Granulosicoccus antarcticus IMCC3135: one gene and its partner. The protein of the gene in region 1 interacts with the protein of each later gene in a pairwise test. Links are inferred from orthologs where the notes say so. Each region holds a gene or a part of one and is shown on either strand. Other genes may lie near its edges.

Region 1 (16,468 bases):
AAGGATGTATGGCGCCGACTACCCGAATCGAAGGGGCTCTTGCGCACTAGCCGATGCACACCGATCTCGGTGCGTAACCAGCCAAAGGCGTGATCACCTTCGAAACGGATCGTCGCTGACTTGATACCGGCAACATCACCGGCCGACACTTCAATGAGCTCGGTCTTGAAGCCCTGACGGTCGCCCCAGCGAAGATACATGCGTAGCAGCATCTCGGCCCAGTCCTGGGCTTCGGTACCGCCACTGCCGGACTGAATGTCCAGAAAGGCTGGAGCAGCATCCGCTTCGCCAGAAAACATACGACGAAATTCCAGTCCTGCAACGCGCTCTTCCAGACTGGCCAGATCGGCAGCGACTGCCGTCACGGTATCCTCGTCGTCTTCCTCACGAGCCATTTCCAGCAAATCAGCAGCATCTCCCAGTCCGGAATCCATTGCCTCGATGATGTCTATAGTCTCTTGCAAGGTCGCCCGACGCTGACCCAGCTTCTGAGCCTTGTCAGGATCGTTCCAGACCTTGGGATCTTCCAGCTCTCGAAGAACTTCTTCTAGCTCTTCCTTTTTGCCTTCGTAGTCAAAGATACCCCCGGAGGGAGTCGGCACGCAGCCGCAGATCCTCGATGTGGGTGATGTAGGGGTTGATTTCAATCATGACAGCAGGAGCTTGGATAGATTAGGACACAGGATGCAAGTTTACCGCAATACGACCGCTTCCAGATGATGCACTCGTAGCTGAACCTGTTGACGATCACGCCAGGTATTCATCTCCAGAGAGTAGACAAGCCTGACCTCCTCCCCAGGGGAGGCCACAGCAACGCAATTGAAGGCGATCGCATCCACGCTGGCGTGATTCTGCGGGTCTTCCAACGTCAATTTCAGGTGTTTGCCATCACCCACTTCACGCTGACTGGCGATAATGAAATTCCCGGCAAACAAGGGAGCCTCGAACCCCTGCCCCCACGGCATCAGGTTCTCCAGCAAGCGGGCATTGTCCAGGTTACGTTCGTCACAATCCAGAGTGCCATCGACCTCATATTCACGCTCGACCAGACGCCCACCCATGGCCTGACGTACGGTTTCTTCAAAATAGCCACGAAACAGCTCAAAACTGGCTCGCGGCAGACTCAGGCCGGCAGCCATGGCGTGACCTCCGAACTTTTCTATCATGCCCGGATGAAGAGTCGCGATCGATTGCAACACATCGCGGATATGCACGCCTTTGATCGAGCGAGCCGAGCCTTTCAGATTGTCACCATCACCCCCTGCGAAGACGACACAGGGCCGATGCAGGCTCTCTTTGATACGCCCGGCCAGAATACCAATGACGCCTTCATGCCAGTCCTCATCCATCAGGCATACCGAGAACGAGTCGTTCTGTTCCAAGCCGTTGATGTCCATATTCAGCAATTGCTCTTCTGCAGACTCACGCATGTCCTGTTCGATGGTACGGCGCCGCTGGTTCAGATCATTGAGCGAGCTTGCCAGCGGCATGGCGCTCGATTCTGAAGTGGCCATCAGACAACGCACTCCAACGGACATATCGTCCAGCCTGCCCGCTGCATTCAACCGCGGGCCAATGCCAAAGCCGATATCCTGCGTTGAGATAGTGGCGGGATCCTTGCCAGCTACCTGCATCAATGCCAGTACACCCGGACGAGTATGAGCGCTTCGAATACGTCGCAAACCCTGCTCAACCAGTATCCGGTTACAGCGATCCAGCGGCACCACATCGGCAACCGTGCCGATCGCAACCAGATCCAGCAGATCTGCCAGGCGCGCCTTGCCATGCGCATCGCCCTGCTCTGCCAGCTGGCGACGCATGGCCAGCAGGACATAGAAAATAACGCCCACACCTGCCAGATTCTTCGCCGGAAAGGTAGAACCAGGCACATTCGGATTAACGATGGCTGTCGCAAGCGGCAAGATTTCAGGGGCCAGATGATGATCAGTGACAACGACATCAATTCCCCAGTGCCTTGCCGTTTCAACACCTTCAACCGAGGCAACACCATTATCGACGGTCAGGATCACAGCCGGCTGGTGCAGTTCCTGAGCAACATCGACAATGGCGGGTGACAGGCCGTAGCCAAACTTGAAACGACTGGGTATGAGAAAATCGATGTGTTCAAAACCCAGCATTCGCAAACCCAGCAAGGCAACGGTGGTGCTCGTCGCACCATCGCAATCGTAGTCACCCACTACCAGCAGACGTTCACCCTGATCACGCGCCTGAAGCAGTCGTGTAACCGCCTTGTCGATATCAGGCAACAAGTCTGGTCGCGGCAGATCCGCCGGTGAAAAGTCCAGCTCGGCGACATCCGTAACACCGCGTGCCGCCAGCAAGCGATGCACCAATGCATTGGAGTGCAGCACGACCGGCAACTCGGGCACGGCTCGCTCGATGATGTGAACCGCCAATGCTTTGCTTGTACTGACCATTACGATCTTCCTGCAAGTCGGTTCCAGAGCTTTCCGGCAGTGACAGCAAGGCTGTCCCTCAGGCGCTCTGCTGCGGACATTTGCAAGACTCTGGCAGCATGCTCAGCAGATGCAGCGGCAGTGATGGTGTCAGCGTTCATCAACCCTTGGAAACCGTCTTCATTAAGAATCTTGAGTTCGATAGCATCACCTTGCTTCATTCTGCTCAATAGTGGTGCAAGCCAGTTATCTACCAGTTGGCCTTCTGCTGCGTCCAGGGCTGGCTCATCATCGCTGAACAGTGCTTGTGCCAGGCGTGTATCAACCAACAGGGAGTGCGGATGAGCAGAGTCTGGACTGTAGGCATCAAGTGGTTCGCATACCACTCCCAGATAGGCGGCAAGCGCTACCGTGTACTCATCATCGGCATAAAGCCGCAACGACTGTTGTAGCTCAGAGCTAGCGACCTGACCGGATTGCAGCGCAGCACCGCCCCAGAACCAGACACTATTGATTGGCAGGTAGCCATTTTGTTCGCGTTCAATATTGACCGGATGCGTGTGCAGCAGCATCTGCAACTCGGTCATCAGGCGCCGCCAGTCGCCCGATGCGTCACCCTCTGGCAGAAAGGCGGATGCATTGCGATAAGCCAGAAACGACGGAGGATAACTGGATAGAGCTGTGCCCTCCTTGCCACCCATGAACCAGCGCCCAGCCTCGGTTCGGCCAAAACGCAAACCATCTGCCTGCACAAAATCATTGATTGATTTCAGTAGTGCATCCGCCTCGCTTGCCTGCAGGTTCAACTTGTCGACGGGTATCAGAGTTGCGGAATCCCGATCAGCACGAAAGTGGATCGGATCCGCACAAACCAGCATATTTTCGAATTCTTGCACGAATGTGCACTCATTCGCACTATGCGAACGACGAAAAAGCTCTGCCGCTGGTAAATGCTGAGCATCCCAGTCGGAGTGCGCAATCAGTCGCGATAACTGCGCCTGCCAGGGCTCCATGGCATGGCCCTCGCTCCAATGTAGCGCCCCAATTTGTGACGTACGCGGAAAAACCGGAGCCAACACGGTTACATTGATCTGGGGACTGACCATCATCAGAAACTCTCGGAGGAACTCTCGGGGGAACTCTCAGCAGACTCTGCACTCACAAACTGGCAATACTGCTGTGTGTGGAACCTGTTTGCACTACCGGTGGAATCCGATATAGCTGACTATTCTACGCTGCTAGTACCAACAGCCACCAATAGTCAGTCTCACCTTCGAGAGTGTTTGAACAAGAATGCAGAACCGCAAGCTACTTATCTCAGTCCTGGTCATTTTAGTGGCAGGTTTTTTCTTTTTCGATATCGGGCGGTTTTTCAGCCTCGAGTATCTGAAAAACGAACAGGCGGCACTGGCTACATTCTATGAGCAACAGCCACTACTGGTCATAGCCATTTTCTTCTTTGGCTATATTGCAGTGACAGCACTGTCACTGCCGGGCGCCGCCATTCTGACTTTGGCAGCCGGGGCTCAATTCGGTCTGCTCACAGGCACCGTGATTGTCTCCTTCGCCTCGACCATTGGAGCCACTCTTGCATTTTTAGTGTCACGCTACCTGCTTAGAGACACGATTGAGAGCCGTTTTGGCGACAAACTCAAGACCTTCAATCGAAACATCGAAAAGGACGGCGCTTTCTATCTGTTCACAGTACGCCTGGTCCCCGTCTTCCCCTTCTTTCTAGTGAACCTTGTCATGGGACTCACGCCACTGAAAACCGGTGTTTTTTACATCGTAAGCCAGATCGGCATGCTCGCAGGAACACTCGTATTCGTTAACGCCGGCACACAATTGGCGAAAATCGACAGCCTGAGCGGCATATTGTCTCCGGGCCTGATTTTCTCCTTTGCTTTGTTAGGCATTTTTCCACTTGTTGCAAAAAAGGTAATCGACATGATCAAGGCCGGCAAACGGTTTGAAGGCTATACCAAACCGCAGAAATTCGACCAGGACATCGTAGTACTGGGAGCCGGCTCAGGCGGACTCGTAAGTGCCTATATAGGCGCCGTGGTCAAGGCCAAGGTGACGCTGATTGAAAAAGCTCAGATGGGCGGTGACTGTCTCAACACCGGCTGTGTGCCTTCCAAGGCGCTGATCCGCAGTGGCAAACTGATGCACAACATCAAGAACAGCGAAAAATACGGCATCCAGAATGCCAGTGGCGAGGTCGATTTCGCCAAGACCATGCAGCGTGTTCACGATGTCATTGCCAAAATCGAACCTCACGACTCGGTCGAGCGTTATTCCAGCCTGGGTGTCAATGTGATTCAAGGCGAAGGCCGTATCACATCCCCGTGGACTGTCGAGGTCAACGGCCAGACTCTAACGACACGCAACATCATCATCGCTACCGGTGGTTCACCGTTTGTGCCTCCCATTCCGGGCCTGGACAAGGTGAACTATCTGACATCACACAACCTCTGGGAGCTGAAAACTCATCCCAAGCGCCTGGTTGTTCTTGGTGGCGGCCCTATCGGTTGCGAACTGACACAGTCATTCCGACGACTCGGCAGTGAAGTGGTACAGGTTGAACAGGCCCCACAAATCATGGGTCGTGAGGATCCGGACGTGGCCGAAATGATTCGTCAGCGATTTGTGAACGAAGGCGTGCAGGTGATGGTCAACACCAAGGCGGTGTCTGTGGAGCTCAACGGCGACGAGAAATCACTGGTGTGCGAAGCTAATGGCGAAACCATCAAGGTCCCGTTTGATGAAATCATCATCGCTGTCGGGCGCAAGGCCAACACCTCCGGGTTCGGTCTTGAAGAGCTGAAAATCAGTCTCAACAAGAACGGCACAGTTGCCACCAATGAGTATCTGCAAACCGACTTCCCGAACATCTATGCAGTCGGTGATGTAGCTGGCCCTTACCAGTTCACCCATGTCGCCGCTCATCAGGCCTGGTATGCAGCTGTCAACTCCCTGTTCGGCATGTTCAAGAAGTTTCGAGCCGACTACCGGGTCATTCCCTGGGCAACTTTCACCGATCCGGAGGTTGCTCGTGTAGGACTGAACGAGTCCGACGCTAAAGAGCAGAATATTGCCTACGAACTGACCACTTACGGTATCGACGATCTGGACAGAGCCATTGCCGACAGTAGCGATTATGGTGTCGTAAAAGTCCTGACCAAACCGGGTAAAGACAAAATTCTGGGCGTCACGATTGTCGGTGAACACGCTGGCGACCTGATTGCCGAATATGTACTGGCCATGAAACACGGCTTGGGGCTGAACAAGATTCTTGGCACCATACACATCTACCCCACCCTCTCAGAGGCCAATAAATACGCGGCAGGCGAGTGGAAACGAGCCCACCAACCTGAAAAGCTGCTGGCCTGGGTTGAAAAGTTTCACACCTGGCGTCGAGGCTGAATTTAGCAAGTTACTCTGGATCTGTTCAATTCAAGGATCCAGAGGGTTTGCTCATGGAAATTCCCAATCTCGACAGCAAGTCGTTGACCCTAATGCGGACTTGATTGACTGCAATCTGGGCATGATTGACGGCTCATTCCCTGACACCTTCAAGTCGCCCACAAAAAAGGCGGCTGATAGTTTTCACTATCAGCCGCCTTTCGACGCAACCCTTTCCAAGAAAGGCCGTTGACTAAGTCAACGGCTCTAGTTCTTGGTAATCGTTGCTTTTTACTGCTTCTTGTAGACGCGAACGTAGTCGATCTCAAGTGCAGGATTGGAGAACTCAACCAGATCATTGGCATTAGGGTAACGATTGTTGGAATCACGTCCCAGACCACCCGAGTTAGCTGGGAAGTTGGTCCAGTTACCACCCATGGCCAGGTTGAGCATGACGTACAGTTCTTCGAAGTTTGCCTCGTTGTTGACCATTCGACTTGTCTCTACGCCATCGATGTACCAAACGACAGTGCCTGGAGTCCAGTCAACAGCATAGACATGATAGTCCTCGCTGTAGTCTTTACCGGTGTACACCTGACCACTGGGAGAAGGCTTGATGAAGTTGGCATCACCGCTGTAGGTTGCAGTCACGTTCTTGAAATAATGGAATGAATTGTAGATATACCAAGGTGCATGACCCAGGTTTTCCATGATGTCGATTTCAGTACGCTGTGTACCTTCCCATGCACGGTTTTCATGGAACAGCCAGAAAGCCGGGAATGTACCTACATGACTTGGAATCTTGATTCGAGCTTCAAAGTAGCCGTACTTCTGGCTGAACTTCTCATGTGTTGAGATTGCGCCGGAAAGGAAGGTCTGCTGTGCAGACATTTCGTCCAGAGAACCGTAAGTACGCTTGTTGGTATTGGTCTGCAAAGGATTCTTGGCGGCACGAATAGAAAGCGTTGAGCCATTGAACTGGAAAGGATTATAAACCGGGACCACTTTCTCGGTATGTGCAGAATCGGGACTGAGCACGTTGACATAGAACTGATCTTCGCCATTGATGACGCGATATTCGTAACGCTCGCCATTGAACTCACCGTCCCAACGCAGCTGCGAATGCCAACGGTAAGGGTTCAGAGCAGTACCGTTGAACTCATCACTGAAAACCAGCTCGTAGCCACTCTTCTGTGATGTTTCCGAATAATTGTATGAAGCCGGGTCGATCAGGCTTTGCACACTGGATGCACTCTCGTCGCCCACTATCTGTTCCGGTGGTGGCGCAGTAGAGTCACTCAAGAGAACGCCGCTGCTGCTTCTGCCGTTTCCAAGAGTTGTTACATTGGCCTTGAAGGTCTCTGACTGAACAGATTTGAGGCCATTGGCGTCAACCGCCTTGACTGTCAGTGAATGCTCGCCAACCCAGAGGTTGCTGCTGGTATATAGCAATTCTGAAGTTTCGCCAGCATAAGCACCATCAACGGTGACTTCGTAAGTGCTGGCGCCCTCTACGCTGCCCCAGCTCCAGACGATCGAGCCATTACCGTCTTCGGTGCCACGACCATCACCAGGAGCTGTAAAGCCACTGCTAGCGTTGCGTGAGACGGGTACCACACTGTTGTTGTTGCTGCTGGCTGCCTGCTGAGTTCCACCAATGACAGTACTGCGGCTGACAGATGAGGCGTTGAACTGGCTATTGACAGTGATCTTGACCGTATTGGTGCTCACTGAAGAGGTGCCGTTGGCTTCGATCGCACGCACTTGCATGGAGTGATCGCCCTGCCAGAGGTTACGACTGAAATATTGAGGATCTCGAGTAATACCCTCGTAGTTACCGTCGATGGAGATCTCATAGTGAGCAGCACCAGGAACACTGGCCCACTCCCATTTGACAGTAGATTGGGCTACCTCAGTACCGCGAGGATCCTGTGGGGCATCGATAGCGTAAGCCACGGAAGTTGTGAGTCCTGAACCTACCAGAACAAGCAACATGCACGACCTAATTACAAAGTTATTACTGGTCATCGTTTATCGTCTAAATTCTCATCAGCACTATGCGCTTCAAGGGAGGTCCTACCTTGGCCCCCTGAAGACAATAAATGCCTTGGTGTAATTAGCAGAAACCATTTGCGCTTGAAAATCCTCTCGCGGCAAACGGCTTACAACGTATGAAGTAAAGTAGTTTCGAGCTGCCCCAGACTTAGGTCTCGGTACTGCACACACATGAAATATCCACTACAGATTAAAAGTCTACGGGAAAACTACCGTAAACCCGGCCAAACCTTGCCTGTAATTCGTGAGGATTTGGACATGATAGAAGGGCAAAAAGGGGCCAAAAGGCCCATGCCAATAGCATTGACAATCAGGAATAAGTCTTATTCTTGACTAAATGGCAAGGATAAAGTCATTACTGAATTGGTGCTACATCAGGCTTAAACTATAAAAAATAGTAATATAAATCACTATTTTAACGGTAAAATTTCTTTTATTCAAGCTCAGGAAATTAATTCTGGCTCACCCAAATGGAAACCCTGGCCAAAGTCAATACCTATTTCCCTAACAGCATCCAGCAGCTGTGGTGACTCGATAAATTCGGCAACGGTGCGTTTTCCGAGCGATTTGCTGATATCGCTGATGGCTTTTACCAGGGTGAAATCAGTCTCGTCATCCAGAATATCCTTGATCAACAAACCGTCTATTTTCAGAAAATCGACGGGTAATTTTCTAAGATAGGCAAAGGAGGACAAACCTGAGCCGAAGTCGTCAATACCGAAACGGCAACCAATTGCAGACAGCTCATGCATGAAGGCGCTGACCTTTGACAGATTGGTTATGGCGGCAGTTTCGGCAATTTCGAAACACAGCTTACTGGCCGGCACTGGACTGCTGGCAATTGACTTGACCAGTCGCTGGCAAAACTGCGCATCCGTGAAGGAGCCTGCTGACAAGTTGATGGAGACGTGTCGAATGTTATGCAGCAACTCCGAATTGGCACTGAGCCAGCTCAACGTCAATTCTATTGCTCTCTCGTCCAGCGCCGAAACCAGCCCATAGCGCTCAGCGGAGGGTAGAAAGGCCTGCGGCACGATCAACTCTCCATTAGGCAACTCCAATCGCAACAGCATTTCGAATCGCAATCCGTCAGAAGCCTTGTTCAACGGCATGATTCTCTGACAGGCCAGGCGCAGCCGCCCCGTCTCCAGAGCGGCGTTGATTTCCTCTACCCAATGGGTCGACACTTTGCGATTGCTCGCATTGCCCTCGCCTTCCCGGTAGACAACGACTCGATTACGGCCTTCGTTCTTGGCGATATAGCAGGCTGAATCAACGGCACCGAACAGGGACTGGATGCTCTCCCATCGATCATCCACCACCACCAGCCCCACACTGACACCGATCGTGAAGCGGTTCTCGTGCCAGAGAAACTGAAAATTCTCGACTTCGTGCCGAATCTGATTCGCCAGTTTGAGCGCTTCAGGAACACCACACTTATATAGCAGCACACCAAATTCATCGCCACCCAATCGAGCCAATACGTCACTTTTTCGCACCAGAGAGTCAAATAGCTGAGTCAGCTGACGCAACAGCTCATCGCCTGCCTGATGACCGCAGGTATCGTTGACGATCTTGAAGGAGTCCAGATCCATGAAGCACAGGGCGTGTGCCTGTCGCGTCAACCGGGAAGCGACCAGGGCTTCTTGCACCGTACTCTCAAAACTACGCCGATTCACCAGACCTGTCAGTGCATCGTGACTGGCATGATAGGCCGTTGTCTCAGCCTGGCGAACCGAGGCGGTCACATCGCACCCGACACCCCGGTAACCAACAAATTCGCGCGCCTGATTGAAGACCGGAATACCGCTATAACGTACAACGCGAGTTTCGCCACCCACAGACCATCGGAATTCAAAATCACGAAAAGGCCGGCAAGCACGCAACTGTTTCAAATGCCCAGCCCAATGGGACTCTGTATTGATATTGGCTGGATGATCCAGCAGTTGGTCGATTGTTCGACCGACAATATTTTCGCGCGTAATACCCAGCACACGTGCCAGACCGTCCGATGCCACTCGAAAAGTCAGTTTGGCATCCAGCTCCCAGAAAAAATCGGCAGCCGCACTTGCATAATGCCGGTAACGTTGTTCATTGGCGCGAATGCGCTGCATTTCTGCCAGTTGTTTTTTCAATTCACCAGCCCGCATGGCCAGTGCGACATTTTGTGGTTGCTGAGTAATTGCCACATCGACGAAAGACAGAAGAGTGGCTTGCGTTTGCCCCCACTGTACTTGCGTGACTCGGGCAATCAACCGCACCAGACTGCCGGTTTGCGATTGCGCCTGCAAATTGATGCGCTGTTCTTCAGCACGCACCGCAGAGATCTGATCAGTGAGCGCCATACGAGTCGCACGCTGCAACTCTTGAGCACTGAACAACTCACTGACCTGCCCATTTTCCATCAGAGCCTGAGCGCTGGGATAACCGAGCACCCGTGCAGCCATGTCGTTGGCGAACAGTATCGTGGTGCGATCAATGATCAGGCTGCCCTGGATACCATCGTTGACAAGGGTCTGATAGTCGATGGTAACCGCGGAGTTCGGCAAGTTCAGTTGCGGGCCGCCGATCAACCGGATATCGATGCCACGAACCTTGTTATCACTCGTAATGATCGGTGTCCGCACAATCATGGCTTGCACCTGCCCCTCGTCACGAGCAAGGGAATCAAGACGGATTGCGCTGATGTCAGCCTGCGCGGAAAATATGGCCTGACTGTCCAGAGCCATCTGCTCACGGGCAATTTCACCGGAAAACAGATCAAAATCGGTTCTGCCAATGACTTCGTCAGGCGACCCGCGACCGACGCTGAGAGCGAAAGCCATTGAACATGCACGATAGATCAGGCGTTCGTCCTTGAGGGCAACTCGGTCGCTACCTTGCCCAAGGACGCCACCCCGAATCAGCATCTGCACATTGATTCCATTCTTGAGCAACTGAGGTTCACGGAGAAACAGGCATCTCGTTCTGGCCACCGGAAGGAACTTGATTATAGTTTAATATCCAAAGACAAACGTTATACGTGTCAGTGAATATTGTTGAATCTTTGCGACAAAATGCGTGGTTTACACGTTTCTGGCTGCCACCAGCAGCTGCTGACACAATATGTGACATTACCGCCCTGTTCGTTGAATTTCAAACCTTGTCAAAGCCTGCCTGATCGGACGATACCTCATCATGAAAATAATGCCCACCGACCCCATCGTCATCGTAGAAGCCGCCCGCACCCCGATGGGGGGATTCCAGGGAGACCTGTCGCCGGTTTCAGCAACCGAGCTGGGTGCCGTCAGCATTCGGGCAATACTGGAACGTACCGGCATCAACGTCGAGGAGATTGACGAAGTCATCATGGGCTGCGTTCTGCCTGCCGGTCTTGGCCAGGCGCCGGCCCGCCAGGCATCTCTGGCAGCCGGCTTGCCCGACTCTGTTGGTTGTTCAACGGTTAACAAAATGTGTGGTTCTGGCATGAAGGCCACCATGTTCGCTCATGACCAGCTGCTGGCTGGCACCAACAAGATTGTGGTGGCAGGTGGTTTTGAAAGCATGAGCAATGCTCCCTACCTACTTCCCAAGGCCCGGGAAGGTTTGCGTATGGGGCACGGCGAGGTCAAAGATCATATGTTCCTCGACGGCCTGGAAGATGCCTACGAGACTGGCAAGTTGATGGGCCACTTCGCCGAGCTCACGGCCACTCATTATCAATTTACACGTGAAGCTCAGGATGCCTTTGCCATCACATCGTTGCAACGTGCTCGACAGGCAATTGAGTCTGGCGCGTTTTCCCGCGAAATTGCGCCGGTTACCGTCAAGAGTCGCAAAGGCGACACACAGATTTTGCACGATGAGCAACCGCCCAAGGCCAACCTGGAACGCATACCCGGACTGCGCGCCGCCTTTGCCAAGGACGGTACCGTCACCGCTGCCAACGCCAGCTCCATATCCGATGGCTCTGCAGCCATGCTACTGATGCGTGAGTCCGAAGCCGAGCGACGCGGCCTGACGCCACGAGCCCGCATTCTGGCACACGCGACCCATGCGCAGGCACCCGCCTGGTTCACCACGGCACCGGTCTATGCGATGGAAAAATTACTGGCAAAAATAGGCCGACAAGCCAGTGATATCGACCTGTATGAGATCAACGAAGCCTTCGCTGTCGTCACCATGGCCGCCATGCACGAACTCAAACTGCCGCATGAGAAGGTTAACGTTCATGGCGGTGCCTGTGCTCTGGGCCATCCCATTGGTGCCTCAGGTGCGCGCATTCTGGTTACCTTGTTGCACGCACTCGAACATCATTCGCTATCTCTGGGCATGGCCTCTCTGTGTATCGGTGGCGGCGAAGCAACAGCAGTTGCAATAGAGAGAGTCATATGATGTGATTACAGCGCTGGAAAAACAAAAAGGAATCGGATGAGCAACTGCATAGACTTCTATTTTGACTACTCTTCGCCCTACGGCTATCTTGCCTGTGAACGAATTGAAGCGATTGCCGCCAAATCCGGTTGCACGGTGGTTTGGCATCCGATATTGCTGGGTGCCGTTTTCAAGATCACCGGACAGAAGCCTCTGACTGAATCGCCTCTGAGAGGCGACTATGCTGTCAGAGATTTTTCTCGTTCAGCGCGGGAGCACCAGCTCGAGTATCAGCACCCTGCCCAGTTCCCTATTGGCGCAATCGCCGCCTCACGCGCTAGCTTATGGCTACGAGACAACAGCGACCCGCAATTAAGAGCCAAAACCGCAGACTTCATCCATGCGATTTATCGTGCCTATTTCAGTGCGGGCCAGGACATTACCGATGCCACCGTCATCGCGGCGGTAGCCGGTTCGCTAGACATCGATTCTGAGGCGCTACTACTGGCCATCGCAACACAAGCGGTCAAGGACTCTTTGCGCATTGAAATCGAGCAGGCAATTTCTGCAGGTGTTTTTGGTTCTCCCACCATGATTGTCAACAATGAGCCTTTCTGGGGACACGACCGACTGGAACAAATGGAACGCTGGATCAGCAGTGGTGGCTGGTAAGCCTACCGCGCTGCGATTTCGAATTCAGTCCGCTTGACGTAATTCTGTGATGCCCGCTATTGATCGTGATGGCCGTTGTGGCTTATCGTCTGTCTCTGGATCTTAATCACTGACTGACACCGAACCCGTTATTACATGGCTTACCTGAAAACTGAAACCGATACACGCGGCGTTACTACCATTACGCTGAATCGCCCCGACCATCACAACGCAATGGATCGTGCGTTCATCGATGAATTCACGGCCACACTGAGTCATCTTTTTTCCAGCAACACCCGCATATTGATCATCAGAGCCACTGGCAAGAACTTCTGCGCCGGTGCCGACATCAACTGGATGAAAGCCTCGGTCAAGCTTAGTCCCGAGCAAAACGCCGCCGATGCCATGGCATTGTCAAACATGCTCGATGCCTTGAACTCGTTCGACCGCCCGACCATTGCCCGCGTTAGTGGAGCCGCCCTGGGTGGCGGCACCGGCCTGGTGTGCTGCTGCGATATCGTCGTTGCCGATGAAACCGCTCAATTTGGTTTCTCAGAGGTTCGCCTCGGCATCATCCCTGCCACCATCAGTCCCTATGCCATTGCTGCGATTGGGCCACGAGTCGCCAGACGCTACTTTCTGACCGGCGAACGCATCGACGCTGTCGAGGCCTACCGAATTCGACTGATCCATGATGTCTGCTCCAGCGACAATATGGACCGCCGGGTTAACGAGAAGGTCAGCGCGTTACTGGCAGGTGGTGCGATGGCTCAAGGCGCCTCCAAGAAACTGATCGCCGACGTCACCGGCAAACCCATCGACGAACAACTCAGAACCACCCTTAGCCAGCGACTGGCACACATTCGTGCAGAGGACGAGGCTCAGGAAGGGCTCGCAGCATTTCTGGAAAAACGTCCCACCAGCTGGTCCAAGCAGTAGCCAAGTCTAATTGGTCACCACACTACACATTGCCATTTTCAGAACAAATTACCACTTGTTTATTGGAATCAAGGATAAATGGCTAGCTGTTGTCAAGAAAACTACCTATCCGTAAATGTAATTTTTACAAAAAAATGACAACAAAAATCGTGCTCGATCTAGACGGAACGCCTCAGCCTCATATCTTTATAGTGCTAGCGATTCATCAAGCTCATGATTTCCAGGGTTTCAGCACTATCTTCACCAAACGTTAATTTGCTTGCCGTTAATGCCTTTTCATAATAATTATTTGCAATAGCGAATTCTTTTTTCAGGCCATGGATATTTCCCAATTTTTTAAAGGCAGATATAGTGGCTTCATTGTTTAGCCTAATGTATCTTAATCGCGAATTATGCATCCCTGTAATCATACCTTCTTCTTCCTTTTTTATATTTTCCGTATCACCCAATCTTTTTAATAAGGATTTTTCATAATACATTTGTGCTTGATCATATTGCTTATCGTCTTCAGCAAGTGATCCCAGCTTATCGTATGTGTTAGCAAAGCCATACATATCTGATTCCTTCAGTTGCTCTTTTATATGTAAAGATTTCAGATAATAATTTTTTTCTTCCACCTTGCTGCCAAGCAACAAAGATAGCCTTGCCATCTCTTCATAAATAGCCGCTGTTTCGGCATTATTTTCATTGTCGTCCTTTATCCGTTCTTCAATAATTTTTTGATAAAGGTCCAGTGCAATGTTGTTTTCTCCTTTATCTACCGCTTCTTTTATGGATAGTTCTTGTTTGCTTTTTGTTAGATTTCCAAAAAAATCAGGGTAGATAAAATGAATGATTAAAGCGTAAATAATGATGGATATAACGCTATAAAATATTATGTTCGATTGACGGTTTGTCATTAAATCCTGTTTATTGATCGTTCTGAATAATTAATCGGAATATGGTCATTTTATATTTTTATACCTCATTACACTTACAAAACCATCTCACACTGTAAATCGATTAGCTCTACAGATAAAAAATCTGCTAATTTTTCAGAATCACTCTTCAATTGAACAAGGTCATTATGATTAAGGATATTAATTCGACGACCATTCTTGGTTAACATATTGAGCTCGTAACATGGGTAATTTAGCCCGTTCTTACTCGTAATCACTTTATCGAGTATTTGTAATGAGACGATGTTTCCAAGTTCTACCTTACGATCGATATTATTTCTGAATGAACCTCTATTCTTATCAAAAGTAACCTGCTTGACAAAAGGCATGACCAGGGTGATACCGAAAGTCAGAATGGCTATCCCAAACGCTCCAAGGAAGATTGTAAAATCTAATTGATGATTTTTCACATAGACAATCACTGCCAGTAGCAATAGAAACAAACCCACTACGATATAGATAACACAAAATAACAGTGAGCTGATGGTAGGTTTAAGATCGGCTACATTCTCATTAAAAATAATCGTATGTGATCTAAATTTCGGCCCTTTTTGCAGTAAAGCTTTTTTGAGATCTATGGGTGTATCTTTTACCTTCATTAGAATTATTCCTGCTAATTATTTTTCGTACATTTCTGTTATTTATTACTAACACACATAAAAAAAGCCCACCTGAGTGGGCTTTTTTTTAACTACGTGGATTTGTTAAATCCATTATTTGTATTTTTTGATTTCACCTGATTTTACGCGAGCTACAAATGAAGCTAACTCATCTTTAACAATCGGCATCAAGAAGTACAAACCAATAATATTGAAGATAGACATTGCAAATATTGCCGCGTCAGAGAAGTCGATTACCGCACCGAACTGGATAGTTGCGCCAACGACTACGAAGATACAGAAAATTATTTTAAATATCATCTCTGTTGCTTTGCCTTCACCAAAAAGGTAAGTCCAGGCTTTAAGACCGTAGTAAGACCATGAAATCATCGTTGAGAATGCAAACATGATTACTGCTACAGCAAGGAAGTATTTGAAAACACCAATTGAATCTGAGAATGAAGCAGCTGTTAATTGAACACCTGTCAAGTCAGCGCCATCAAATGGAGCTACGTTCAAACCTGCAATAGTAATTACCAATGCAGTCATCGTACAAATAACCACTGTATCGATGAATGGCTCAAGTGTTGCAACCAAGCCTTCTGTAATTGGCTCTTTTGTTTTAACTGCTGAGTGAGCAATTGCCGCAGAACCGACACCCGCCTCATTAGAGAACGTTGCACGTTTCAGACCCTGAATCATTGCACCGATAACACCACCTACAACACCTGCTCCTGTAAATGCACCGTCGAATATTGCACCGAAAGCAGCTCCGATTTGACCCGCATTCAGCGCAATAACAATGATACCCATACCAAGGTATAGAGCAGCCATGTAAGGAACAATCTTCTCAGTTACTGATGCAATTGAAGGCATACCACCGACAATTACCGAGAACACTAATGCTGCAATAACCACACCTGTGATGACTCCGAACTCAGCAGGAACACCAAATGCATAAGTTAACATCGCATGAGCCTGGTTAGCTTGGAACATGTTACCGCCACCAAGTGAGCCCAAGATACACATTAATGCAAAACCAATGGCAAGGAACTTCCCTAAGCCACCAAAGCCTCTTTCTGCCATTGCATCACGCAGGTAATACATTGGA
Region 2 (16,355 bases), 3.7 Mb from region 1 along the record:
TCGATCTTCACGGCGCGATGGTGGCGGAGCATATCGACGATGGTGAAGGCGAACTTGTACGACGTGTGCGGGCCGTTGTCGGCCCCAAGGTCCCAATAGCAGTCGCGCTGGATCTACACGGAAATATTTCAGAACAAATGGTAGATCTCGTTGATGCACTCGTCGGTTTTCGCACCTACCCACATGTCGATATGGCAGTCACCGGAGCCAGTGCAGCCCGGATCCTGGACGACATGATGAAAACGGGAATACGTCCTGCCAAAGCCTATCGGAAAATGTCCTACCTTGTACCCATTCCATCCCAATCTACTGACCTGGCGCCTGCGAAAAAACTCTATGCAGAGCTTGCCGCAGTCGAGGCAGAAGGCGCTTTATCCGCCTCGCTCTTTATGGGATTTCCAGCAACCGACACGCCTGACTGTGGCCCGACAGCTATCGCCTTTGCCAATACGCAAGTTGCGGCAGATCAAGCGGCAGAACGTATTTTCGCAGCATACGAAGCGGCGGAATCTGACTTCAACACAGTGACTTACACACCTGAGAATGCAATGGTGGAGGCTGCAAGGCTTCTGGCAATTGAAGGCCGAGGACCTGTTGTCATAGCCGACACGCAGGATAACCCCGGAGCCGGTGGCGTCTCCGCGACCACAGGGATGTTGCGTGCGATGATTGCGGCTGACACAACCGATGCCGCCATCGGGCTGATCGTGGATCCCGCCACCGCTCAAGCGGCACACGATGCAGGACAAGGCGCCACCGCACAATTCAATATCGGTGGTCACCCCGGCCTGCCCGATGAGGTGCCCGTCTCAACCATGGCCATCGTCGAGAGTCTGTCAGATGGACGGCTGCGTGCAACAGGCCCCTACTATGGCGGCACTCATCTGGATCTAGGCCTCTCTGCTTGTCTGCGCATTGGTGGCGTGCGTGTCGTCGTCACCAGCCAGATAGCACAAATGGCTGACCGAGAGATGTTCCGCTTTATCGGGGTAGCCCCAGAGGAACAATCGATTCTGGTTGTCAAAAGCTCAACGCATTTCCGAGCTGACTTTGCCCCCATTGCCCGAAACATAATCGTCGCTCTGGCACCTGGCCCAATGCCGTTCAACCCTTCCAAACTGCCGTTTACCCGGCTACGTCCGGGATTACGGTTGTCACCAAACACAAACCAAGATGAGAAATAGCAATGTCGACTTTTAGGTCTGTACTGAAAAACACACACTATATTACCGCAGCGCTACTGATGGGAACTGCGCTGCTTGCAAGCGCACAGGAAAACGAGACAACCGTCACCGCTGTGATGCATTCGGGTTTGCGTGTTCTGGACCCGGTAATCACCACGGCCCATATCACGCGAGACCATGGTTACATGATCTATGACGTGCTGACAGCAGTGGACGACAAGTTTGCCCCCCAACCGCAAATGGCCAGCTGGGAGATCTCCGAGGACGGATTGAGCTACACATTCACTCTGCGTGACGGACTGATGTTTCATGACGGTGCGCCCGTGACTGGAGCTGATGTAGTCGCCTCGCTCAAACGCTGGGGTAAAAAGGATTCGGGCGGCCAGCTCATCTTTGATGTCACTGAAAGCCTTGAATCTACAGACGAAAAGACCGTTGTCTGGAGACTGAGCAAGCAGTTCGGACCGCTGCTTGACGTGATCTCCAAACAATCTGCTGTACCGCCTTTTATCATGCCGGCTCGAGTCGCCGAGACATCGGCAGACGAGACTATCACTGAGTATGTCGGTTCAGGACCTTTCGTGTTCAACGAATCGGAATACAAGCCCGGTGTCAATGTCACTTACGAAAAATTCGACGACTATGTACCGCGCTCCGAACCCGCCTCATGGATGGCAGGTGGCAAGGTTGTCAACGTAGACAAGGTAATCTGGACCACGATGCCCGACGCTTTGACAGCACTCAACGCCTTGTCAGCCGGTGAGATCGATTACCTTGAACAGGTTCAGATCGACCTGATGCCGATCGTCGGAGGCAATCCGGACGTTATTGTCGAAAAACGCGATGAACTGGGTTACGTGACCATCGGACGCCCTAACCACTTGTTGCCTCCGTTCGATAACAAACTGATTCGCCAGGCCGCAATGGCAGCACTTGACCAGGAGTCGATGCTTGCAACGATGCAGGGCGATCCCGAATACTACAATGTCTGTGGCGCAATCTTCGGCTGCTCAACGCCGCTTGGGGATGAAGCTGGCTCTGAAGTTCTGACCAGTGGTGCCAATGTCGATACGGCCAAAGCCCTTCTTAAAGAGGCCGGCTATGACGGAACACCCATCGTCCTGATGGCACCAACGGATGTCATCAGCTTGATCAACCAACCCGTCGTTGCGGCACAGGCTCTGCGAGAAGCCGGCTTTGAGGTTGATATGCAATCCATGGACTGGCAGTCAGTTGTACAACGACGTGCCCAGCAACAACCCGTGTCCGAGGGCGGTTGGAACCTGTTTTTCACCAACTGGATAGTGCCTGAGGTTTCCGATCCATTGATCAACGTCATGGCAAACGGTCGTGGCGACGAGGCCTGGTTTGGCTGGCCGACTGATCCTGAGATTGAAAAGCTGCGTGCCGACTTTGTCGCAGCTGGCGATATGGCAGCCCAGAAAGAAGTGGCCCTTGAGATTCAGGAACATGTGATGGACAACGTCAACTACATAATGATGGGCGAATACATCATTCCGCAGGCGCGTCGAACCACCATTCAGAACATGCTTCCCTCACCGGTCCCTGTTTTCTGGAACATGACCAAAGAAGACGAGTAACCCCCGTCCCGGAGGCTGTGTATTACGCAGCCTCCGCCTCGCCAGCTCATAAGGAAAGCACGGACCATGTTTCTCTATATTCTCAAACGCGTGCTGGCCACGATCCCGGTGATGATCATCGTCGCCATCTTTGTGTTCCTGCTCCTGCGCCTGACGCCCGGCGACCCTGCTGCGATCCTAGCCGGAGATGCTGCAACTCCTGCCCAACTCGAACGCATTCGCGACGGACTTGGCTTGAACGACCCACTGATCACGCAATTCATGACCTGGATGAACCAGCTGTTACATGGCGATCTGGGCACCTCGCTGCTGTCCAATACACCCGTTGCGGGCATGGTCGCTGAACGACTGGGACCGACAATCAATATCGCTCTGATGACCATCACAATCTCGGTCCTGCTGGCGGTCCCCATGGGGGTTATCGCTGCCTGGCGCCATCGCACCTGGATCGATTTTCTTGTAATGTCCTTTTCAGTGCTTGGTTTTTCCGTACCGGTCTTCGTTATCGGCTACATCTTGATTCAGATTTTTGCCATCGAGCTGCGCTGGGTACCCGTGCAAGGCTACAAGGATCCTTCAGATGGCTTTGGCGCCTTCTTTTCGCGAGCGCTCCTACCCTCTCTTACGCTGGCAACCATCTATATCGCATTGATCGCAAGAATGACCCGAGCCTCCATGCTCGAAGTATTGGGCGAGGACTATATCCGTACTGCCCGTGCCAAGGGTGTGCGTGAAAACGTTGTACTGTTCCGCCATGCACTGCGCAATGCTGCGGTACCCATTCTGACGATCATCGGTACCGGTTTCGCACTACTGATCTCGGGTGTGGTCGTGACAGAAAGTGTATTCAATATTCCCGGTATTGGACGTCTCACCGTCGACGCCATCCTGGCGCGCGACTATCCGGTAATTCAGGCCATGATCCTGTTGACCGCGGGCATCTATGTCTTTGTGAACCTGCTCGTCGACATCTCATATTCCTTCTTCGATCCAAGGATCCGGTACTGACATGACAGCCATTTCCAATTCGCGGCATAGTGCCTTTCAGGTACTGAGCGGCCTGTTTTCCCTACCTGCCGATGCCCGCATAGGTATAGGTCCCATGATTGCTGCCGTGATCCTCGTGGTGATCGTTCTGGCCTCACTCTTCGCACCACTCTATGTCCCCTATGATCCGCTCGCAATGGATGCAATGGCACGCCTGAAACCACCTTCCGACACACATCTTCTGGGCACCGATCCCTATGGTCGGGACACCTTTTCCCGTGTCATGATGGGTGGGCGGGTATCGCTGTTGATCGGTATAGGCACCGCCTTGGTCAGCATCTCTGTCGGCATGATGATCGGCCTGGTCGCAGGTTTCTTTCACGCCGCCGATGGCGTGATCATGCGGATAATGGATAGCCTCATGGCGATCCCGGCAATCCTGCTGGCCATAGCCCTGGTTGCCTTGAACGGCCCGAGCCTGTCTTCGATCATCATCGCAATCACCGTACCGGAGGTACCGCGTGTCGTGCGCCTTGTCCGCTCGGTTGTATTGTCGGCCCGCGAAGAACCTTTTGTAGAAGCAGCCATCGCACTTGGCTCTTCCATGCCAAAGATTCTGATTCAACATCTGATGCCCAACACGTTTGCGCCGCTGATCGTGCAAGGCACTTATATATGCGCATCAGCTATCCTGATCGAGGCAATTCTGTCCTTCCTGGGTGCCGGCGTTTCAACAGAGATTCCTACTTGGGGCAATATCATGGCTGAGGGACGCACCTACTTTCAGATTAAACCGGGGCTGATTTTCTGGCCAGGACTGTTGCTGTCCCTATGTATTCTCGCCATCAACCTGCTGGGTGATACAGCGCGCGATCTACTTGATCCACGTATGAAAAAACGGGAGGGTTGAACATGGAATTCAAATCAAAGGACTTCAGTGACGCCAAGCCCGTTCTCAAGATTCGCAACCTTGAAGTACGCCTGACGGGTCGACCCAATGCCGAGCTCGTACTCAACGGCATCAACCTTGATATCCGCGCCGGAGAAACGCACTGCCTTGTCGGCGAGTCCGGATCGGGAAAATCCGTCACTTCATTGGCCGCGATGAGCTTGCTGCCAAAGGATGCATTGGAAATTCAGGGCGGTCTGATCGATCTCAATGGATTTGATATCACAAATGCCACCGCACCGCAGATGCGCGATCTGCGCGCCCGTAAAATCTCAATGATCTTTCAGGAGCCGATGACTGCACTGAACCCTGTTCTGCGAGTCGGCGAGCAGATCGAGGAAGTACTCAATACGCACACCAACATGACCGGCTCAGAAGTTAAAAAGCGCACCATCGACATGATGGAACAGGTCCATCTGCCGGATGTGGAGCGGATCTACACCGCTTTTCCACATCAACTTTCAGGTGGCCAGCGGCAGCGCATCATGATTGCGATGGCACTGATCCTCGACCCTGACCTGCTCATCGCGGACGAACCAACGACGGCGCTGGATGTCACCACGCAGCTCCAGATTCTGAAACTGATAGCCGAGATGCAGGAACGCAACGGCACCGCCGTACTGTTCATAACCCATGACATGGGTGTTGTGGCCGAGATTGCCGACACGGTCAGCGTCATGCAAAAGGGTCAGATTGTCGAACATGCACCGATCCGGGATCTGCTGACAAACCCGCAAGTGGCCTACACCAAAAAACTGCTAAGCGCCGTGCCGAACCTTGCACCGCGCGCCGCACGACAGGTCTCGGCGGGACCGGACATCGTCGCCGTCGAAGGCCTGGACATGACCTATGGCGGCAACGGCTTTTTCTTTAAATCCGAAGGGGTCAAGGCTGCCCGCAACGTAAACTTTTCCATTGCTCCGGGCCGCACACTGGGAATCGTCGGTGAGTCAGGATCCGGTAAATCCACAGTGGCACGCTGTATCATGCGGCTGATTGATCCTACCGCGGGCAAGATCACCATCGCAGGTTCAGAGATAGCCCAACTCACCCGCCGCCAATTGCAGCCGCATCGCAAACATTTTCAGATTGTCTTTCAGGACCCCTACCGCTCACTCAACCCGCGCTGGACCGTCGCACGCAGCTTGTGCGAAGGGCCCATTAACTTCGGCACCTCCCGCGAAGTGGCCATGGAGCATGCTGCCGAGCTAATGGAACTGGTGGACCTGCCTCGCGATGCTCTGGAGCGTTATCCTCATCAGTTCTCGGGCGGGCAACGTCAACGAATCGCTATAGCACGAGCCGTGGCCATGAAACCTGACCTACTGGTTGCGGATGAAGCGGTGTCGGCACTCGATGTCAGCGTACAGGCACAGGTTCTGGATCTGCTTGACGACATTCAGGACAAATTTGGTGTCGCCATGCTCTTCATTACCCACGATCTGCGTGTCGCGGCGCAGATATGCGATGAAGTTCTGGTGATGCAAAAGGGACTGGTCGTAGAACACGGGCCCGCTGGCGAGGTACTGGCCAGCCCACACCACGACTACACAAGAAATCTGATAGAGGCAGCCCCTGGACGTGACTGGGATTTCGCCAATTTCTGCGCGCTGGATCGCGCCTCAACTTTTACAGGAACTGCAGCATGAACGTTATCCCTCAGATCGAAGCATTTGCCCCAGAATTGACACAAATCCGTCAGGATTTTCATGCCCACCCCGAGCTGGGCTTCGAAGAGACCCGCACCTCCGGCATCGTTGCCCAACAACTTCACAGCTATGGAGTGGATGAGGTGTTTGAAGGATTGGGCGGCACAGGGGTGGTCGGGCTGATCAAGGGCAAGGGTGATAGTAATCGCCGCATCGGCTTGCGCGCCGACATGGACGCCCTGCCCATTGAGGAAACCTCAGGCGTGCCCTATACCTCGACCAACACAGGAAGGATGCACGCTTGCGGGCATGACGGTCATACCACCATGCTGCTGGGTGCGGCGCGCTACCTGGCGGAGACTCGCGACTTTGCGGGTACTGTCGTACTGATCTTCCAACCCGCCGAAGAAGGGCTGGGCGGTGCACGACGCATGATCAGTGAGGGCTTGTTTGATAAATTCCCCTGCGAGGAAATCTACGGCATGCACAACGACCCTAATTCCGACCCAGGCGTTGTGACAGTGACTCCCGGTCCAGCCATGGCCGGCGCCTCGTTCTTTGATATCACTATCAAAGGTACCGGCAGCCATGCCGCCATGCCGCACCAGTCAAAGGATCCTATTGTCATCGGCACTAGCCTGGTCCAGCAGTTACAGAGCATCGTCAGTCGTAATACATCGCCGAACAAACCCATTGTGCTATCGGTAACCACGTTCAATGCAGGTTCAGCCTATAACGTAGTACCCGACACAGCCACCCTATCGGGTACGGTCCGGTATTTCCACGACGAGGTCTCGCAGATGGCAGATACACGTATCCGTGAACTCTGCGCAGGAATGGCACAGGCCTATGGGGTCGAGATCACCGTAGAGCTGCGCAACGTCTTCGATGTGCTGATAAATGATGCCGAACTCACTACCGCCTATGTCGCTGCAGCTGCCGATATCGTCGGTGCGGACATGGCGACGGAATCCACTGAACAGTCGACCGGCTCTGAGGATTTCGCCGATATGCTCAAGGTGGTCCCGGGTGCCTATTGCCGGGTTGGCCATGCGGGCAGCATTCCACTACACAACCCAGCCTTTGTACTTGACGACGGCATTTTGCCTGTAGGTGCATCTATTTATGCGCGCATTGTCGAGACCCGTCTACCCAATAGCTGAATCACTTGCTCCCTGATTAATCACTTTCAGACACCTCCGGCTCACCTTGCGTGAGTCTGGCATATGCAGAGACCGCTTACATGACTAACCCTCTTGACCTGCCCTTTAACACAGATGAAATGCTTCTGGGACTCAAACCCTGGATCGAAACTGAAAGTCCGACTTTCGACGCTGCATCCGTGAATCGCATGATGGATCTGGTTCAGTACGAACTGGCAGCACTAGGCGCCCGAGTCGAACGGATTCCGGGACGCATGGGTCTTGGTGATAGCGTACGGGCAACCATGCCGCACAAGAATACAGGCCAGGGAGGCATCTTGTTACTCGGCCATCTCGACACTGTACATCCTATTGGTACCTTGGAGAAACTGCCGTTCCGTCGGGAGGGAAACATCTGCTATGGCCCCGGCCTCATGGACATGAAAGGCGGCAATTATGTCTACCTTGATGCCCTGCGCAAACTGTTGGCGGCAGGTATTGAGACCTCTCTTCCTGTCACCGTTCTCTTCACACCGGATGAAGAGATAGGTACCCCCTCGACCCGTGAGCTGATCGAAACAGAAGCAAAACGGCATAAATACATTCTTGTTCCCGAACCCGCTCGTCAGGATGGGGGTGCCGTGATCGGGCGTTATGCGATAGCCCGTTTCAAACTTCAGACACGAGGCAGGCCGAGCCATGCAAGTTGGGCCTTGAAAGACGGCCGCTCGGCAATTGCCGAAATGGCCAAATCTGTCGCAAAAATCGAGAACATGACCACAGAGGACAGATCCTTCTCTCTTGGTGTGTTTCACGCGGGTCAGTGGGTAAATTGCGTATCATCAGTCTGCGATGCTGAAGTGTTGAGCATGGCCAAGACGCAGGAACTTCTGGACGAAGGTGTGGCCATGATGCTGGCGCTCAACTCTGACGCTGGCGACGTGGTGATGAATGTCTGTCAGAGCGTAACCCGTCCAGTATGGGAGCCGGATCAGCCCGGTACCATGGCCATGTTGTCAATCGCCCAGGAAATCGCTGGCGAGATCGGCTTCGAGATGTCAGGTTGTTCCGACGGAGGTGGATCTGACGGCAACTTCACCGGCTCTCTCGGCCTGGCAACACTCGACTCCATCGGGGTGCGCGGCAAAGGGCTGCACACACTGAACGAGCATATCGAAGTCGATAGTCTGGTCGAACGCGCACGCCTCGCTGCCGCGCTTTTCTGCCGTTTGAAGGCATAGAAACAAAGGCCAATAAAAGCGGCTAGTGAGGCTGACGTGACTCTAACAGCGTCAGCAGCTCACAGCCGCCAGTACGCGTAAGGGACCCTCCTGACGTATGGCTTCTATCTGCTCAGGCGTGCGGGTGTACAGAGTGCCGCCGAAACCCACCGCACTGATCGAGATCTGCTCGAAGCATTCCTGACTACGTGGTACCAACAATAACCAGCCGTTGCCCGCTAACAGATTGAATGGCGCCAGCAGCCCATCGACGCCCGGCGTCAGATCCAGCTGATGACAGGCACGCTCAAAGCCTGCGAACAGGCTATCCGCGGCAGCATCTATCGGCACGTCCTGCCCACAGTTCACACGCACAAAACAGTGCTTCATCACCAGAGAAGCATGCGTCGCCACCTCTTGCTCCTGGAGATCAGTCGGTAGTCCGGCAGCATAGAATTCAAGACTTGCATTGCCGTGTGTTGCTGGAATCCACTGCAAATGCTTGTGGCGTTGGCTAGCGCCCGCCGCCGCACCGCCGTTGTACAGCCCGGTGCCACCAGCCTCACCCATGATGGTTGCCAGCGCTGCAAAATCACTGCGCGTCAGCGGCAGCAATTGCTCCTCAAAGCTGCGCCGCGCCAGCACCAGATGCCGATCGCATAGCGGGAATTTGTTCAGGATCACCACATGCTCATCACCCAGTGCTCCCACCGTCAACTCCGGATCAGGATTCAGGAACGGGTTGAAATCGGGATCACGCGGCCCACCCGGAATCGCAACCTTGACTTCGTTCCTGACCTCATTTTTGGGCGCATCATTCTTGAGCGCATCTTTGGCTGCCAGCGAAGAGACCCAGCGTACGACGAACCGCATGCCGGCATCCTCCATAACGTCCTGCTCCACTTGCACCGGTTGCAAATCACCAGAAGTCAGTGCACTCGCACTGCACTTGTCAATCGCATTCATCCACGTGCTTGTCATTTCAACCCTCTCGTGACTCGCTTATCGCCGCCTGCAAAAAGCGACATGATTCTCAAAGACAACGGTATGGCAATTGTGGCATGAAGGTCAATCGATTGAACGCACAGCTCTGCAATCGAGCGCCGAGAAACAGGCGAATCAGATATCAATACCTCATGTTTACTCTCGTGATGCCGCTACCCTTCATGTAGGGACAACGACCACCGAGCACACAATCACAGCCTGCGCCAGAATTCTACTGATAACAGCCAGAGTTCGACTTTCTTTCGGACCCACTTCGCAGAGTCAATATGACCGACGAACAAACGACGACCCACAGCGCTGACTGGTACGAACAGATTCTGGACGCCATGCCAGACATGGTTCTGGTCAAAGGGCCGAAGTCGCGTCTGCTATGGGCCAACCGCACATTTCGTGAATACTACGGCCTCTCCAACGAAGAGCTGCGCCAGCTAATCGATGGAAAACACAGCGATCCTGACGACACTCTGCAATACGTCAAAGATGATCACCGAGTGTTTCAAACAGGCTTGAATATCGATATACCGGCAGAGCCTATCACCGATGCAAACGGCACCGTACGCTATATGCATACGATCAAGAGTCCGATCCACGCTGATGGAGAGGTCGTCCGACAGGTCGGTGTCAGCCGCCCCGTGACTGATTCTGCCCTGATCGCGCAAACATCAAAAAAAAGGACCGAAAGCAAGGAGTCAACAGAGTCACTGCGCACACTGGTCAGAGCCATGCCTAGCGCCGTGGTCATGTTCGACTCCGCACATCGCATTCTGGCCTGCAGTGAAGAGTTTGCACGATTGCTGACCACCCTGCTCGCACAACCGATCACAATCGAAGAGCTTCTCGGGCAAGATTACGTTAATCAACTGGAAGCAATTCTGCCTCTGCTAAGCGATATCGATGCGACTATGGAGGGCATGCAGCCACCGAGACGAGTCGAAGCGATATCGTCACCAGGAAACGTAGATAGCTGGATTGAAATCGAGAGCAGGCCCTGGCACGACGCCAGCGGCACCATCTCGGGTAGCGTCGCAGTGTTATACGACGTTACTCAGCAGCACCTTGCCCAGAAAGAACTGCTGCAAGCCAATGATGAGCTCTCTCAGTTCAATTACCACGTCTCACACGATCTCGTGTCACCGATCACCAGCACCCGCGGCTTATTGAGCACAATCGCTGAGGACATCAAAGACGCTGAATATGAACAGTTGCCTGAGATGATAGCCATGGCGGAGGGGCAATTACTCAAGCTGAGCAATCTTGTCAATGATCTGATGGTACTTGCACGAGCCGATACCGCAACGGTTAACGCCACTGAGCTCGATCTGGCCGCAATGATCCATGAAATCGGTGCCACTCAGCATCTGGACAACGACCCTGACTCTACCAATGATGTCGAACTGCATCTGGAGGTCAAAACACTCAATTCAGACAAAACCCGCATCACTCAGGTGATGACCAATTTATTATCGAACGCTCGCAAGTTTCGTGATGAATCTGAAGCTGAACCCAGAATTTCAGTCAGATCATTCAAACAAGGTTTTTGTACTGTCGTGGAAGTCAGTGATAATGGTCTTGGCATTGACAACGATCTGAGTCATGACGTTTTTACGATATTTACCCGTGGTTCGGCGCAACATTCTGGCCACGGCCTTGGCCTGTACATCGTTAAAAAGCATATCGACAGAGTCGGCGGCCAGGTGCAGATCACAAATCATCGCAAACCGACAACATTCAGTATCAGCTTGCCGGATAAACCACAATGATGACCACCAAAAGGCACAGTGTACTTCTCGTCGATGATAATGAGATCGACATTATGGTGCATTGCCGAGCGCTCAAACGTAGTGGCCGATTCGACACCGTCAAAACTGCACAGTCTGGCAAGGAAGCACTGGAAATTCTGGAGAAACACGCGGCCAGCCGGTTAGCAGAACCAGAGCGATTCCCGGTAATGCTCATGCTGCTGGACATCAACATGCCGGTCATGAATGGCTTCGATTTGCTTGATCGACTAGCCACGTTGAGCATTACCGATGATCCGCGCTTTATCGTGATGCTGACCTCTTCCAGCGCCGTCACAGACAGACAAAAGGCACTAAGCGACACTCGGGTTGTTGATTACCTGGTCAAGCCCTTCAGCACAGCGGATGCGCACGCGTTAGCAGACAAACTTGATAGCTGGCAGGTCAACGACTGATCAGCGACCAGTCAAGCTGATCAAACGAGTGACTTGAAGTCTGTATTACACAACGATCATTACACTAACAATCTTGTCAATGGGTTGCGATCCACGTAATTTGGTGTGAACGAACTGGTCATATAGTTGTCAGACGCAACCAGATCACGTGCACCTTGGCTCGCTCAGTTGTATGCAATACGCAACACAGAACAAGAAACGCGGTGCCGTGGAGAAAGTCCAGCTGAAAACAGATAAACAGGGAGAATCAGCATCAAACGAAAAAAACAAGTTTCCACAAGCCCTGGCGCTTTGGAGCGTTTCAAGCAATTGCCCATGGAAAAAAAGCGTCGTCTACTGATCAAGTCAGTCGTATCACTGGGCGTACTGGGCGTTGCCGCTGGCGCAATTTCAGGTTACGACACCCAACAGCGCGAATTACATGACTTGACCAGCATAGGTGCAGGCAAACCCGTCGTCGTACAAATTCACGATACCAGCTGTCCTGATTGCCGAAGCCTCAAGTCGCGTTCTCTGAACGTTCTCGAGAATCAGTCGGAAATTCAATTTAGACTGGCTGATATCTCAACCTCCGAAGGGCGTGAGCTACAGAATAAATATGGTGTTCAAAAAACCACCCTTTTACTGTTTGATGCGAAAGGTAAGCTGATAGATACGGTCGTGGGCTTGCAGACCAATGTACAGCTTGAAAGTCTGTTTGCACGCAGTTTTCCACCGGCAACGTAACCCCTACTTTACCCTCGACAGTCATCCGCACACGAATAGTCGGTGCGGCCTGTTTCATATCTTCCCCTACCCTACCCGGACTATTCAAAACACCGGTTTACCCGCCTTGTCTCTGTAAGTATTCTTGCATTCCGGAAAACCGCTGCATCCCCACCACCAATCGCCCTTGGCTTTGACTGAGGGACGACGCACCAGTCCTTTTGAACAGGCATTGCATTTGTGCTTTGATACCGCGAGCGATTGACGCTTTTTCGGTTTTTTCCCGGACTGCTGGCTCTCAGCCCCTTTAACCACGATAGCACTCTGATTAACACTGCACACCTGTCCCCTGATGAACGTTTCGTGTGCTCGCAAAAAAGCATCAAACTCCGGCGCCCCTGTTTCAATCTCTTTTAATAATCGTTCGTTTACGGCTGTACTGACGGCACTTTTCAGCACTTCAGGCAGTGCAGAACACAGGCTACGACCCAATGTAGTACTGATGATGTGCTTACCGGATGTCTCCAGATACGTCCGTCTTTTAAGCTCGCTGATGATGCTTGCACGGGTTGCACTGGTACCAATACCATCACCCTCTCGCAATACTTTTTTCTGGGCAGCCTCGACAATATAGCGATGGATATTGGCCATCGCCTGGATTAATGTACCTTCGTTGAATCGAGCAGGCGGCTTGGTCTTTGCATCTCGACGCATGACATTGTCACAATCCACCTTATCCTTCAATGCAACTGCTGGCAGAGCCTGCTCCTTGTCGGAATGCCCGCTGGACAACACGGTTCTCCACCCTTCCACCAGAATGCGCTTACCATAGGACCTGAACCGCTCTGCCTTGATCAGGACCTCGATGGTTGTTGCCATAAACTGATGTTCTGGATAAAACTGGGCGATATAACGCCGCACAATAAGCTCGTAGAGTTTGCGTTCAGTATCTGTCAGAGCGCTCAATGAGGATTTGTATTGCGTGGGAATGATGCCATGATGTGCCGTGACCTGTTTGTCATTCCAGGTTCGCGATAGAATGGCGGTATCGGCTCCATCAATTGCACTTTGCAGACCGGAATGCATCGAGCGCAAAGAGGCCAGCACAGTGGGTGCATCGGCAAACTGAGATTCGGGCAAGTAGCCGGTATCGGTTCGTGGATAGCTGGTCAATTTGTGCTTTTCGTATAACGATTGACAGGCTTTGAGCGTCTCTTCGGCGCTAAAGCCATAAATTCTGGATCCGAGCAATGTTATATCAGCTAACGAAAAAGCCAGCGGGTGAGGTTGCGAGCGCCTCTGTTGCTTGAACACAGATACCACACCCTGCTTACCCTGCACCTTGGCAATGATGGAATCGGCAACCGCCTTGTCCAGCAAACGCCCCTCTGAATCCAGACCAGCCTGATCATCTGCAGGCTGCCATGTACCGCAGAATTTACCAACCTTGTGAATGAAGGTAGCTTCCAGCGTATAAAACGGAATCGATACAAAGCTCTCGATATCCTGATCACGCTGCACCACCAGTGCAAGCGTCGGTGTCTGAACTCTACCGATGGTGAGTAACGCCCCGGCACCACTACGCTCACTAGCCAAGGTATACGCACGAGAAAGATTCATGCCGGTGAGCCAATCTGCGCGTGCACGGGCTCTGGCTGCAGAAGCCCAACCCTGATACTGGCTATTGTTTTCAAGCGATGACAGGCCTCGACGCACCGTTACCGGATCTTGTGCTGATACCCAGTAACGCCTCGTCGGTTTGCGATTCTTGAAATGCGCCAACACCTCATCAACCAATAACTGTCCTTCGCGGTCCGGATCTCCAGCATGAACCACTTCTGTCAGGTCAGCCCGTTTCAACAGACTGCCCATGATTTTCAGTTGCTTGCGTGCGGTCTCTTTAGGATGAGACTTCCACTTATCGGGAATGATCGGTAACTCGTCAACACGCCAGCGCTTTCTGCCCGCTTTGCTCCTTGGCACATCATCACTCGTGTATTCATCCGGTGAAGCCAATTCCAGCATGTGCCCGAAACACCAGGTGATTACATCGTTACCACAGCATAAATAACCATCCGAGCGCGATGCTTTGCCTAACTCGGCAGCAATGGCCTTGGCTACCGACGGTTTCTCTGCAATGAATAAGCGTCCCACCGAGTCCATCCTGTAAATTTTTTTGCTTGATGCACATTTGCGTATAGCAATCGTCAAGCAGTATTTGAAAAGCAGCTGTCATGAAGCCGATGGCTGGCGAGCCGCAACTCGTTTGCTCGCTTCGTAACCATGAAAGTCGACCAGAAAATTGTCTCATGGCACCTTGCTGGAATACGGCATCATACCGATTTTACTGTAATTAATAACAGTTTTTATTCTAGCAGTAAATTTTTGATTGATGCCCAAGGCAATGGCGTTGTGTACATAATCCATACGCCGTCACAGAACCGACGTACTGTACGTGTTGCCAGCAATCACGCGTCAGGCGAATGAGCCGAAGGCGTCCATGACGGTCGTATCTGGGCCAAATCCTGCACTATCAAAACCGTATGGATCGAAGAATCGTTCTTTGACAAATTCTTCATTTCCTGAATTAAATCATGCCTAGCCAGGACAAGTTTGGTGACAGTTACGGGATAAATTTTCTGGGTTTTTGTCGGGAAATTTGCCGGAAGTCCAACCGCCATTGAGTCCGGTAGTCTCACTGCTACAGGCGCCCCCCTAAAAAGGGAGGTGCCTGATTAACCGTTGAAATATCTACTAACGCGGCTCGCTACGCAGGCCTTGAAAGATGGTGTAACACATAGCCAGCATGAGGACTGCGAATGGCACGCCCGTGGCTGTCACACCCGCCTGGAGTGCCGCCAGACCACCACCAATCAAGAGCGCGATGGCAATCAAGCCTTCTACCACGCACCAGAAAATGCGCTGGGGTACTGGCGCATCGATCTTGCCCCCTGCTGTGATTGTATCGACCACGAGTGAGCCGGAATCTGACGAGGTTACGAAAAAGACCAACGCCAGAAAAATTGCGATTGTCGATGCAACCTTGGTGAACGGCAATTCGTTAAGCATGCCGAACAGAGAAAGCTCAGGCGAATAACTGTCAATCACGTTTGCCTTGACTAGCGAGGTTTCCGGGCTGGTAATAATCTGATCAATGGCGATGCCGCCGAATACACCCATCCAGATGAAGATGATGAGCGAGGGGATCAGCAGTACGCAGATGATGAACTCGCGAACTGTGCGTCCTCTTGAAACACGGGCAATGAACATGCCAACAAAGGGTGCCCAGGACACCCACCATGCCCAGTAGAAAGCAGTCCAGCCTTCGCGGTAGGCGTCATCCTCGCGGCCAAAAGGCATTGATAGCGGGATGATTTCCTTGGTATAGGCGACAAGCCCCGTCCAGAAACCGTTCAAACCAACCAGAGTGGGTCCAACGGCAAGAACAAACAGGAAGAAGAGAATCGCAATTACCATGTTGATTTCAGAGAGAATTTTCACGCCACCATCAAGGCCGCGATAGACTGAAACCAGCGCAACGGCCGTCACCAGCAGAATGATCACAACCTGAGTGTTGGTGGATATTTCCAGTCCGAAAGCAAAGTTGAAACCCGCATTGGCTTGCTGTGCACCCAACCCCAATGAGGTGGCAAGACCGAAAAGAGTCGCGAATACGGCCAGAATGTCAATCCAATGCCCCCACCACCCCCAGACGCGAT

The links.
Region 2: the proteins of recJ (region 1) and IMCC3135_RS10220 interact in binary tests that used the Escherichia coli proteins (3 or more experiments, as listed by UniProt). The link is inferred for Granulosicoccus antarcticus IMCC3135 from one-to-one orthologs.

What each region holds. Positions count from the first base shown.
Region 1 is NZ_CP018632.1:6,065,716-6,082,183, forward strand. What follows is about bases 66-3,065. They hold recJ (single-stranded-DNA-specific exonuclease RecJ), read right to left. Parts: upstream 2,439-3,065; coding sequence 693-2,438; downstream 66-692. Other genes in these bases: IMCC3135_RS26300 (hypothetical protein), read right to left, coding at 2,438-3,065. Outside these bases: more of IMCC3135_RS26300, read right to left, coding at 3,066-3,526; IMCC3135_RS26305 (FAD-dependent oxidoreductase), read left to right, coding at 3,711-5,843; IMCC3135_RS26310 (glycoside hydrolase family 16 protein), read right to left, coding at 6,114-7,778; IMCC3135_RS26315 (EAL domain-containing protein), read right to left, coding at 8,321-10,852; IMCC3135_RS26320 (acetyl-CoA C-acyltransferase), read left to right, coding at 11,064-12,251; IMCC3135_RS26325 (2-hydroxychromene-2-carboxylate isomerase), read left to right, coding at 12,288-12,902; IMCC3135_RS26330 (enoyl-CoA hydratase-related protein), read left to right, coding at 13,038-13,820; IMCC3135_RS26335 (tetratricopeptide repeat protein), read right to left, coding at 14,015-14,719; IMCC3135_RS26340 (hypothetical protein), read right to left, coding at 14,794-15,357; IMCC3135_RS26345 (alanine/glycine:cation symporter family protein), read right to left, coding at 15,472-16,468. UniProt on the Escherichia coli protein: Single-stranded-DNA-specific exonuclease.
Region 2 is NZ_CP018632.1:2,343,803-2,360,157, reverse strand. What follows is about bases 12,267-15,153. They hold IMCC3135_RS10220 (DNA topoisomerase 3), read right to left. Parts: upstream 14,791-15,153; coding sequence 12,742-14,790; downstream 12,267-12,741. Other genes in these bases: IMCC3135_RS10225 (thioredoxin family protein), read left to right, coding at 12,267-12,657. Also shown: IMCC3135_RS10275 (M81 family metallopeptidase), read left to right, coding at 1-1,184; IMCC3135_RS10270 (ABC transporter substrate-binding protein), read left to right, coding at 1,187-2,785; IMCC3135_RS10265 (ABC transporter permease), read left to right, coding at 2,852-3,793; IMCC3135_RS10260 (ABC transporter permease), read left to right, coding at 3,795-4,682; IMCC3135_RS10255 (ABC transporter ATP-binding protein), read left to right, coding at 4,685-6,370; IMCC3135_RS10250 (M20 aminoacylase family protein), read left to right, coding at 6,367-7,533; IMCC3135_RS10245 (M20/M25/M40 family metallo-hydrolase), read left to right, coding at 7,614-8,753; IMCC3135_RS10240 (ATP adenylyltransferase family protein), read right to left, coding at 8,805-9,713; IMCC3135_RS10235 (sensor histidine kinase), read left to right, coding at 10,004-11,497; IMCC3135_RS10230 (response regulator), read left to right, coding at 11,494-11,931; more of IMCC3135_RS10225, read left to right, coding at 12,247-12,266; IMCC3135_RS10215 (BCCT family transporter), read right to left, coding at 15,391-16,355.